DNA from 2 places in the Variovorax sp. dw_954 genome. Region 1 is predicted to be linked to the other one. Evidence: riboswitches for the same ligand, from Rfam matches in the RefSeq annotation. Region 1 holds a riboswitch; the other holds the start of a gene.
The links. Region 1 has a riboswitch for S-adenosylhomocysteine ahead of metH (methionine synthase). Riboswitches for the same ligand answer to the same signal wherever they lie in the genome.
Positions count from the first base shown of each region.

Region 2: it holds a riboswitch for S-adenosylhomocysteine, as region 1 does, so the genes downstream of both, ahcY (adenosylhomocysteinase) here and metH (methionine synthase) in region 1, are expected to answer to the same signal.

Region 1 is NZ_JAAVVD010000004.1:286,320-292,151, reverse strand. Features, by position in the region: gene HB681_RS09595 (homocysteine S-methyltransferase family protein) at 1-1,010, shown strand, start outside; gene HB681_RS09590 (SH3 domain-containing protein) at 1,159-1,902, shown strand; gene HB681_RS09585 (LysR substrate-binding domain-containing protein) at 1,909-2,817, opposite strand; gene HB681_RS09580 (PACE efflux transporter) at 2,919-3,359, shown strand; S-adenosyl-L-homocysteine riboswitch at 3,417-3,513, shown strand; gene metH (methionine synthase) at 3,539-5,832, shown strand, end outside.
Region 2 is NZ_JAAVVD010000017.1:104,222-110,053, forward strand. Features, by position in the region: gene HB681_RS24085 (septal ring lytic transglycosylase RlpA family protein) at 1-58, opposite strand, end outside; gene metF (methylenetetrahydrofolate reductase [NAD(P)H]) at 55-888, opposite strand; gene HB681_RS24095 (TlyA family RNA methyltransferase) at 902-1,699, opposite strand; gene ahcY (adenosylhomocysteinase) at 1,774-3,213, opposite strand; S-adenosyl-L-homocysteine riboswitch at 3,282-3,351, opposite strand; gene HB681_RS24105 (hypothetical protein) at 3,619-4,254, shown strand; gene HB681_RS24110 (MFS transporter) at 4,322-5,659, opposite strand.

The DNA.
Region 1 (5,832 bases):
TCCTCGCCGAGCGCATCGCCATCCTCGACGGCGCGATGGGCACCATGATCCAGCGCTTCAAGCTCAACGAGGCGCAGTACCGCGGCGAGCGCTTCAAGGACTTCGAACGCGACGTCAAGGGCAACAACGAACTGCTCTCGCTCACCCGGCCCGACGTAATCCGCGACATCCACGAGGCCTACCTCGCAGCCGGCGCCGACCTCATCGAGACCAACACCTTCGGCGCCACCACCATCGCGCAGGAGGACTACAAGATGGCCCACCTGGCGCGCGAGATGAACCTCGAAAGCGCGAGGCTCGCGCGCGCAGCCTGCGACAAGTTCAGCACGCCGGACAAGCCCCGCTTCGTCGCCGGCGCCCTTGGCCCGACACCCAAGACCGCCAGCATCAGCCCCGACGTGAACGACCCCGGCGCGCGCAACGTCGACTTCGAGACCCTGCGCGCCGCCTACTACGAGCAGACGGAAGCGCTGGTCGAAGGCGGCGCCGACGTGATCCTAGTCGAGACCATCTTCGACACGCTCAATGCCAAGGCCGCGCTGTTCGCTGTCGACGAGTACTTCGACAACTCGGGCCACCGGCTTCCGTTGATCATCAGCGGCACCGTGACCGACGCCTCGGGCCGCATCCTCAGCGGCCAGACCGTCACGGCCTTCTGGCACAGCGTGCGCCATGCCCGGCCGCTGGCCGTGGGCCTGAACTGCGCGCTCGGCGCGGCGCTGATGCGGCCCTACATCCAGGAACTGTCGAAGGTGGCGGGCGACACCTTCATCAGCTGCTATCCCAACGCCGGCCTGCCCAACCCGATGAGCGACACCGGCTTCGACGAGACGCCGGCCGACACTTCGCGCCTGCTGCATGAATTCGCGGCCGAAGGGCTGGTCAACATCGTGGGCGGCTGCTGCGGCACCACGCCGGACCACATCGCGGCGATCGGTCAGGCCGTGGCGCCATTGGCGCGCCGTGCACTCAAGCCGTTCTATCGCGAGCCTGCCGACGCAGACGCCTGAAGGCTTGATGTGAAGCGGGCGTAAAGCCCGGCGCCAACGCGCGCATCGGTGCACGGAGCGCGCTTTCGAGCCGTTGTCTGCCAAGGTGACCGCCGATTGACAACTGTTTCACGTGCGGCCTACCCTGACGCATAAAGGAAACAAACCCATGAGCAACACCTTCGGCATGCGATGGATCGGCATCGGGGCGCTTGCGCTGATGCTCCCGCTCGTGGCATCCGCCCAGGAGGCCTACACCCGTGGTTCGGTGAACCTCCGGGCCGGCCCCTCGAACGACTACCCCTTGATTACGCGGCTCGCGCCGGGCCAGGCGGTCTCCGTCGTCGGATGCACGGGCGGCTACGGCTGGTGCGATGTGGTCCTGCCAGACGGCTTGCGCGGCTGGGCCGCGGCGACGCGGCTCGCGTATCCCTACGGTGGCGCGACGGTGCCGCTGGCCAGCTACGGCGCGATCATCGGCGTGCCGATCGTCACTTTCAGCATCGGCAACTACTGGGGCAATTACTACCGCGACCGCCCGTGGTACGGCGAACCCCGCTGGTGGGGTGGCCGCCCGCCGCCGCCGCCCGTGCCCGGATGGCGGCCACCGCCGCCGCCGCACGCGGGCTGGCAACCCCGCCCGCCCGGTCCGGGCTACGTGCCGCCGCCGAGGCCGCCGGGCGGCCCCGGCTATGGGCACCCGGGCTACTACGACCCTCGACCGCGTTACGACGCGCATCCGGGTTATGCCCCGCATCCGGGACACGCCGCTCAGCCAGGATTCAACCCGGGTCGGCCTCCCCAGGCGCCGGGCGGCCCTCCGCCACGCGCCGGAGGCGTGCCGGGGCAGCCGGGGCAGTACACGGAACCGATGAAGGACTTTGCGCCGGGCGTGCCGGCGAACAAGTTCTGAACGGGATCAGCCTTTTGCCTTGAGCGCACCTTTGTCGGCGCGTTGAACAAGCTGGATGAAGCGCTGAGCACCCAGCCCCAGCGGCCGCTCGCGCGACCACACCACGTCGACCCACAGGTCGAGCCCGTTCGACAGGTTGTCGAAAACGATCTCGACCAGCGCGCCGGTCGCCACATGCGGCTGCACGAAGCTGCGCGGCAGCCAGCCCCAGCCGACGCCCGCCGTGATCAGGCTCAGCGCGGCCAGCGCGTTGTCGCTGCGCCAGGTGTGGCGCGCGAACACGAATCGCGGATCGCGCGATGCGAAGTCGCGGCCTGCCACCACCACCTGCCGCGTATTGATCAGGTGCTGCTCGCCCAGGCGGCTGCCGGCCGCGACGTAGACCGGATGCGTGGGTGCGATCACCGTGACCAGCACCTCGCTCGCGACTTCCTGGAAGCCCTCGCGCCCGTCGATGCTGGGGCGCTCGAACACCAGCGCGAGCTGGGCGCGGCCGGTGTGCAGCATCGCCAGCGCGTCGGCCTGCGGCGCGGCCAGCACCTCGACTTCGAGCAGCGGATGCTCCTGCGCCAGCGCGGCCAGGGGTGCGCTCCAGGGTGCCGAGAGCAGTTCCGGCGCAATCGCCAGCGTCAGCCGGTTCTCCAGGCCCTGGGTCAGGCCCAGCGCCTGAACCTGCAGCGCCTTGAGCTGCGCCGAAAGCAGCCGCGCCTGAGGCTCCAGCGAGCGCGCCGCCGAGGTCGGCTTGGGTTCGCGGCCGGTGCGGTCGAACAGCTGAAGGTCGAGCTCCGCCTCGAGTTGCGCCACGGCCATGCTGACGGCGGAAGGCACCCGGCCCAGCGAACGCGCAGCGGCTGAAAACGAGCCCTGGTCCAGCACGGCCAGGAAGAGTTCGACGGTTTCGCTGGTGAAGGCCACGACGTCTGATCTATCAATGAAACTGAAAGAAGATGACTTTTTATATCAGAAAGATGGCCATAAAGTCACCCCATCCCAACGAATCCAGTGGCAGTTCCATCATGCAAGGCATCCAGCGCAAAGTCGTCTACCTCAGCCTCTACGAGGGCATCGCGATCCTGTGCTCCAGCGTGGGCCTGTCGCTGATGTCGGGCCAGCAGCTGTCACATTCGGGTCCGCTGGCGGTCAGCATGTCGGCGGTGGCGCTGGCCTGGAATTTTTTCTACACCCTGGGCTTCGAGGCCTGGGAATCGCGCCAGACGACGCACGGCCGCAGCCTCAAGCGGCGCATCGTGCATGCCATCGGCTTCGAAGGCGGCCTGATCGCGTTGCTGGCGCCGCTGGTGGCCTGGTGGCTCGACGTGACGCTCTGGCAGGCGCTCGTGATGGACCTGGCGCTGTCGGCCTACTTCCTCGTCTACACCTTCGCCTTCAACTGGGGCTTCGACCGCGTCTTCGGCTTGCCGGCCTCGGCGATGGGCGGCAAGGCCCAGGCGGCCTGAGCCTTTCGTCTTGAGGGTGGCGCGACAGACGTGGGGGCATAGCGCTTAAAATCCCCGGCTCCCAAGGAGCGTTGCAACATCCCCGGCGTCATGCACGCCGGGCATGTCAGGCTTGGGGTTTCTCCAGGTCTTTCCGCAACGACGCTCACCTGCTGACCCGATTCACACAGGTGAGTGCCATGTCCCAGACAACCGATCACGTTCCTCCCATGCTGCTGTCCGGCCTCGAACCGGTCTCCATCGGCGAGGGCTCGCTTTTCGTCAACATCGGCGAGCGCACCAACGTCACCGGCTCCAAGGCCTTCGCGCGGATGATCCTGAACGGCCAGTTCGAGGATGCATTGGCCGTGGCGCGCCAGCAAGTCGAGAACGGCGCGCAGGTGATCGACATCAACATGGACGAGGCCATGCTCGACAGCAAGGCCGCGATGGTGCGCTTCCTCAACCTGATCGCCAGCGAGCCCGACATCGCGCGCGTGCCGATCATGGTGGACAGCTCCAAGTGGGAAGTGATCGAGGCCGGCCTGCGCTGCATCCAGGGCAAGGGCATCGTCAACTCGATCTCGATGAAGGAGGGGGTGGAGCAGTTCAAGCACCATGCGAAGCTCCTGCGCCGCTACGGTGCCGCGGCGGTCGTCATGGCCTTCGACGAGAAGGGCCAGGCCGACACCTACGAGCGCAAGACCGAGATCTGCGAGCGGGCCTACCGCATCCTCGTCGACGAGATCGGCTTTCCGCCTGAGGACATCATCTTCGACCCGAACATCTTCGCGGTGGCCACGGGCATCGAGGAGCACAACAACTACGCGGTCGATTTCATCGAGGCGACGCGCTGGATCAAGCAGAACCTGCCGGGGGCGAAGGTGTCGGGCGGCGTGTCGAACGTGAGCTTTTCATTCCGTGGCAACGACCCGGTGCGGGAAGCCATCCACACGGTGTTCCTGTACCACGCGATCAAGGCGGGCATGGACATGGGCATCGTCAACGCCGGCATGGTCGGCGTGTACGACGACCTGGAGCCGACGCTGCGCGAGCGCGTGGAAGACGTGATCCTGAATCGCCGCCCCGATGCCGGCGAGCGCCTGGTCGAAGTGGCCGAGACCGCCAGGAGCGGCGCCAAGGACGAGAGCAAGAAGCTCGAATGGCGCGGCACGCCGGAGGCGCCGCAGACGGTGGGCCAGCGCCTGAGCCACGCGCTGGTGCACGGCATCACCGACTTCATCGTCGAGGACACGGAAGAGGCGTACCAAGCCATCGTTGCCAGGGGCGGCCGACCGCTTCACGTCATCGAAGGCCCGCTGATGGACGGCATGAACATCGTGGGCGACCTGTTCGGCCAGGGCAAGATGTTCCTGCCGCAGGTCGTGAAGTCGGCCCGCGTGATGAAGCAGGCCGTGGCCCACCTCATCCCGTACATCGAGGAAGAGAAGAAGCGCGACGAAGCCGCAGGCCGCGACGTGCGCACCAAGGGCAAGATCATCATCGCCACGGTGAAGGGCGACGTGCACGACATCGGCAAGAACATCGTGACGGTCGTGCTCCAGTGCAACAACTTCGAAGTGGTGAACATGGGCGTGATGGTGCCGTGCCACGAGATCCTGGCGCGTGCCAAGGTCGAGGGCGCGGACATCGTGGGGCTCAGCGGCCTCATCACGCCAAGCCTCGAGGAGATGCAGTACGTTGCCGGCGAGATGCAGAAGGACGACCACTTCCGCATCAGGAAGATCCCGCTGATGATCGGCGGCGCGACCACCAGCCGCGTGCACACGGCGGTGAAGATCGCGCCGCACTATGAAGGCCCGGTGGTCTACGTGCCCGATGCCTCGCGCAGCGTGAGCGTGGCGCAATCGTTGCTCTCGGACCAGGCCGGCAAGTACATCGACGAGGTGAATGCCGACTACGACAAGGTGCGCCACCAGCATGCCAACAAGAAGCAGGTGCCGTTGTGGCCGCTGCCCAAGGCGCGCGCCAACAAGACGCCCGTCGACTGGTCCGCTTTCACGCCCACGGTGCCCAAGTTCATCGGCCGCCGCGTGTTCAAGAACTTCGACCTGACCGAGTTGGCCAAGTACATCGACTGGGGCCCGTTCTTCCAGACCTGGGACCTGGCCGGGCCGTTCCCCGCGATCCTCAAGGACGAAGTGGTCGGCACCGAGGCCGTGCGCGTCTACGCCGATGCCAAGCGCATGCTGCAACGCCTCATCGAAGGCCGCTGGCTCACGGCGAGCGGCGTGGTCGGCTTCTGGCCGGCCAACACGGTGAACGACGACGACATCGTGCTCTACACGGATGAATCACGCACCGAGGCCGCGCTCACCTGGTACGGCATGCGCCAGCAAACCGAGAAGCACATGATCGACGGCGTGATGCGCCCGAGCCGCTGCCTGGCCGACTTCGTCGCGCCGAAGGACAGCGGCATCAAGGACTATGTCGGCATGTTCGCCGTGACAGCGGGCCTGGGCGTCGAGAAGAA
Region 2 (5,832 bases), on a different contig from region 1:
CGGTGAATGCCGCCGCGAGCAACGCTGCAATCCTGCAACCGACGCGCCAGGAACTCATGGACCCCAGCCCAATCGCTGCAGCAGCCCGAGGGTCGCCACCGACTGGTTCATCGTATAGAAATGCATGGCCGGCGCACCACCTGCACGCAGGCGTTCGCACAGCGTGGCCACCACGTCGGCGCCGAAGGACTTGATCGATTCCACGTCGTCACCATAGCTCTGCAGGCGCAGCCGGATCCAGCGGGGAATCTCGGCGCCGCAGGCGTCGGAGAAGCGCATCAGTTGCGTCGAGCTGATGATCGGCATCACGCCCGGCACGATGGGCGTGTCGATGCCCAGCGCGCGCACTTCATCCACGAAGCGGAAGTACGCCTCGGGGCTGAAGAAGTACTGCGTGATGGCCGAGTCGGCGCCTGCGCGCACCTTGGTTGCGAAGGCCTTGAGATCGGCTTCCGGCGAACGTGCCTGCGGATGCACTTCTGGGTAGCAAGCCACCTCGATGTGGAAATCGTTGCCGGTCTCGTTGCGGATGAAGGCGATCAGGTCGCTGGCGTACTGGAACTCGCCGCCAGCGCCGTAGCCGCTGGGCAGGTCCCCACGCAACGCCACCAGGCGCTTGACACCCATGGCCTTGAGCTCGGCCAACTGCTCGCGCACGGTGGCGTTGGTGGCGCCGATGCAGGAGAAATGGCTGGCCGCGTCGACCCCCTCAGCAAGGATCTCGCGCACGGCATTGAAGGTGCCTGCATGCGTCGAGCCGCCGGCACCGTAGGTGACCGAGCAGAACTCGGGCTTCATGGCATACAACTGCTGGCGCACCGCGCGCAGCTTGACCGCGCCTTCTGGCGTCTTGGTCGGGAAAAACTCAAAGCTCAATGGAAGGCGCATGGCCAACTCCGGTTCACCGCTCTGCGCGAACGGCGTGCAAGAAAAATTCGTGGTTTCCGTCGCCACCCTCGATGGGGCTGTCGAACCAGTTCACCACGCGCAGACTCAGCGCGGCGCATGCCTCCCGCAAGCGCTGCTCGACCACTGCGAAAAGGGCCGGGTCGCGAACGATACCGCCTTTGCCGACTTGCCCGGGCTGCAATTCGAATTGCGGCTTGACGAGCATGAGCAAATCGCCAGCAGGCGTGAGGAACTGCACGACGGCCGGGAGCACCAGCGTCTGTGAAATGAAAGACAAATCGCCAACGATGATGTCGAAAGATGGCTCGGGCGGCGGTTCTGACAGGGCGCCATCGTCCGCGTCGTCGGGCATCAGGTCGGTGGCCGTCAGGGCGCGCGCGTTGACCTTCTCGATGGCGGTGACGCGCTCATCTCCACGCAGCCGCGCATGCAGTTGCCCGTGGCCGACATCGATGCCGGTCACGTGCAATGCGCCATGCTGCAGCAGGCAATCGGTGAAGCCACCCGTCGACTGACCCACGTCGAGGCAACGCTTGCCGGATGGCTTGAGTCCCGCGACGCGCAAGGCGCTTTCGAGCTTGAGCCCGCCGCGCGAGACGTAGCGCGATTCGGCCGCGTCGAGCAGCTCGAGCTCCGCGGTTTCGGGCAGGTCGTCGCGGTTCTTCACCACGTTGCGCCACGCGTCGGTGGTGCCGGCATCACGCCAGCGCAAGCCACCGGCGATGAGGCGCACGGCCTGCGATCGGGACGCGGCCATGCCGCGCTCGACGAGCAATTGATCAGCGCGCATGAGCGAAGCGCCGGGCCGCCCCAAGCAAGCTCGCACCGCAGTGCGAAGCACGAAGGCTTTGCATCCTTCGCCGATCAGTAGCGGTAGGTGTCCGCCTTGTACGGACCCTTCTTGTCGACGCCGATGTAGGCAGCCTGTGCATCGGTCAGCTCGGTCAGCATCGCGCCGACCTTCTTCAGGTGCAGGCGTGCAACCTTCTCGTCGAGATGCTTGGGCAGCACGTAGACCTTGCCGGCCTGATAGGCGTCCTGCTTGGTGAACAACTCGATCTGCGCGATGGTCTGGTTGGCGAACGACGACGACATCACGAAGCTCGGGTGGCCCGTGCCGCAGCCCAGGTTCACCAGGCGGCCCTTGGCCAGCAGGATGATCTTCTTGCCGTCCGGGAAGGTGATGTGGTCCACCTGCGGCTTGATCTCTTCCCACTCGTACTTCTCGATCGACGCGACGTCGATCTCGTTGTCGAAGTGGCCGATGTTGCAGACGATGGCCTGGTCCTTCATCTTGACCATGGTGTCGTGCGTGATGACATCCTTGTTGCCGGTGGTGGTCACGAAGATGTCGGCCTTGTCGGCGGCGTACTCCATGGTCACGACCTTGTAGCCTTCCATCGCGGCTTGCAGTGCGTTGATGGGGTCGATCTCGGTGACCCACACTTGCGCGCTCAATGCACGCAGCGCCTGCGCCGAGCCCTTGCCCACGTCGCCGTAGCCAGCCACACAGGCGACCTTGCCCGCGATCATCACGTCGGTGGCGCGCTTGATGCCATCGACCAGCGATTCGCGGCAGCCGTAGAGGTTGTCGAACTTGCTCTTGGTGACCGAGTCGTTCACGTTGATGGCGCGGAACAGCAGCGTGCCCTTGGCCGACATTTCGTTCAGGCGGTGCACGCCGGTGGTGGTCTCTTCGGTCACGCCGATGATCTCGGCGGACTTGCGGGTGTACCAGGTGTTGTCGACGGCGAGCTTGGCCTTGATGGCGGCGTAGAGGATGCGTTCTTCCTCGCTGGTCGGGTTGGCCAGCACGGACTGGTCCTTCTCGGCGCGCTGGCCCAGGTGCATCAGCAGCGTGGCATCGCCGCCGTCATCGAGGATCATGTTCGGGCCTTCGCCCTTCGTGCCCTTGGAGCCGAAGTCGAAGATGCTGTGGGTGTAGTCCCAGTAGTCCTTCAGCGACTCGCCCTTGATGGCGAACACCGGCGTGCCGGCGGCGGCGATGGCGGCGGCGGCATGGTCTTGCGTCGAGAAGATGTTGCACGAGGCCCAGCGCACGTCGGCGCCGAGGGCTTGCAGCGTCTCGATCAGCACGGCCGTCTGGATGGTCATGTGCAGCGAGCCGGTGATGCGCGCGCCCTTGAGCGGCTGCGCCTTCGAGAACTCCTCGCGGATGGCCATCAGGCCGGGCATTTCGGTCTCGGCGATGCGGATTTCCTTGCGGCCCCAGGCGGCAAGCGACAGGTCGGCGATGGCCTGGTCAACGGTGGAAACGGGGGTGGGCTTGAGAACTGCGCTCATGTGAACTCCAACAAAGCTGGTTTGAAGAATGCCACTGCGTTCGGGGTATGAAAACTCACCGCGAGAACAGCGGGTGAGCGTGGTTGCGATAAGGGTCCGAGCCTCACGCCTGTCGGCGCTGCAACGCTCCTCGGAACGGCGGATTTTAGCGCGGGTGCGATTTGACAGCTGCCGAACTGTGTTTCGGGGTCGCGACGGCGCCTTTGCCGGGTGGGTTGCAAGCCGCGGCGCGCCGCACTCACTGCCTGCGCATGCGAGCGTCGCAACGCCACAGATCGCCCGCAAAGACACTGGCCCGACGGGATTGCGACCCTGAAACGTCGTTCATCAGCCTGCCCTGGCCAGCGGGATTGGAAGGATCGTCCTAGACTGCCGATTCCCATCGCCTGTCCGGAGACCCAAGCCATGATGAAAGCTCAGCAACTCGCCATTTCGATCGTTATTGCGGCCACGTCCGCGCTGCCCCTGGTCGCCGCGGCGCAAGCGCCCGCGCAGGTCCGAGTGCGCGGGGTCATTGAACGTGTCGACGCCAACTCGATGGTCGTCAAGGACCGCAGCGGTGAAGTGGTCACGCTGGTGCGGCCCGCGGACATGAGCGTCTCGGAGGTCGTGCCGCTCACGATGGCGGACATCAAGGCCGACAGCTTCGTCGGCGCCGGGTCGATGCCGCAACCCGACGGCACGCAGCGCGCGATGGAGATCGTGGTGTTTCCGGAGTCCGCACGCGGCACCGGCGAAGGCTTCCGGCCCTGGGACTACATGCCCGAGAGCACGATGACGAACGCCACCGTTTCCACGCTCTCTGCTGCGCCGGCATCGGTGCCGGGCGGGCAGAAGCTGTTGCTCAAGTACAAGGACGGCGAGCAGACGGTGATCGTGCCTGCGGGCACGCCGGTCGTCACCTTCAAGCCGGGCAACCAGGACCAGGCCGCGCTGGTGGTGCCGGGCGCCAAGGTGGTCATCACGGCGCAGGAGAAGGAAGGCAAGCCGACCGCGCTGCGCATGCTGGTCGGGCGCAACGGTTTCCAGCCACCGATGTGAGTCCGGGGAGGGACTCGGGAATGGCGCGGCCCCTGCCCTCGTCGGGTTGGCCCGCGCCATTCTTCGGTCAGTGCGCGACGGCGCCCTTGGGCGCGACGGCCGCCGAGGGCGTCTCGGACTCCACCTTGAGCCGCAGCGCGATCACGGTGCCGATGGCCGCCACGGAGCCGAGCAGGATCAGCCCGGTGGTGAAGCTGCCGGTCTTGTCGTGCAGGTAGCCCATCATGTAGGGACCGAAGAAGCCCGAGAGGTTGCCGATCGAGTTGATCGCTGCGATGCCTGCCGCCGCCGAAGCCCCGGTCAGGAAACTGCTCGGGATCGGCCAGAACAGCGGCGGCACCGACGACACGCCAATCTGCCCCAGGCACAGCAGCCCGAGGATCAGTACCGGTGCACTCACCATGCCTGCGCCAGCCACGCCAACGGCGGCGAGCGCCAGTGCGAAGGCCACGTGCTCACGCCGCTTGAGCGTGCGGTCGGAGTTGCGGCTCAGCGTCACCATGCCGATGGCGCCGAAGACGAAGGGCAGCGCGGCCAGGAAACCGGCCTGCAGGTTGGAGACGCCAAAGCCCTTGATGATCGACGGCAGGAAGAAGGCCACGCCGTAGCTCGCCGCGTTGAGGCAGAAATACACGGCGGCGCATGCAAGGATGCGCGGGTTGGAAATCGATTGCCAGAGGCTCATGTGGCCGTGGCCGGCGGCGACCTTTTCCTTGGCTTCTTGCGCAAGCCGTGTGTCCAGCCAGTCGATTTCCTCCTTGTTGAGCCAGGTGGCCAGGACCGGGCGGTCCGTCAGGTAGAAGATCACGCCGATGGAGAGCAGTACCGATGGCGCGGCCTCCAGCACGAACAGCCACTGCCACCCAGCCAGCCCGGCGCCAGTGATCCCGAGCAACGCGCCCGACAGCGGCGCACCGATGATCGACGAGAACGGAATGGCCAGCATGAACAGCGACACCACCCGCGCCCGGTAGATCGCGGGGAACCACAGGGTCAGGTAGAAGATGACGCCGGGATAGAAGCCCGCCTCCATCACGCCGAGCAGGAAGCGCAGCGTATAGAAGGTCACCTCGTTGCTGACACCGAGCGATCTGGAGATGGGGTCGATGAAGGCGAACAGCGCGGACACCAGGCCCCACGAGGCCATGATCCGTGCGATCCACAAGCGCGCCCCGAAGCGGTTGAGTGCCAGGTTCGACGGCACCTCCAGCAGGAAGTACGCCACGAAGAACAGGCCCGCGCCCAGCGCATAGGCGGTTTCGCTGAGGCCGAGCGCGGCGTTCATCTGCAGCTTGGCAAAGCCGACGTTGACGCGGTCGAGATAAGCGACGAAATAGCAAAGGATCAAAAAAGGAACAATGCGCCGCATCACCTTGCGGATCGTTCTTGTCTCCAACTCATTCATGTTGTTGTCTCCCCGTTGTTTTTTCAAATGAGGCCACGTACTGCGTCACGCCGCGGGGCGGACGTTTCGCGTCGGTGGCATGTGGAAGCGCGAGTCGGGACGGATGGCCGTGGCGGCCCGACCCGTGCGCGTGAAGCGCTGGTGTGCGGTGGTCTCCTCCTTGCATCCGCTCA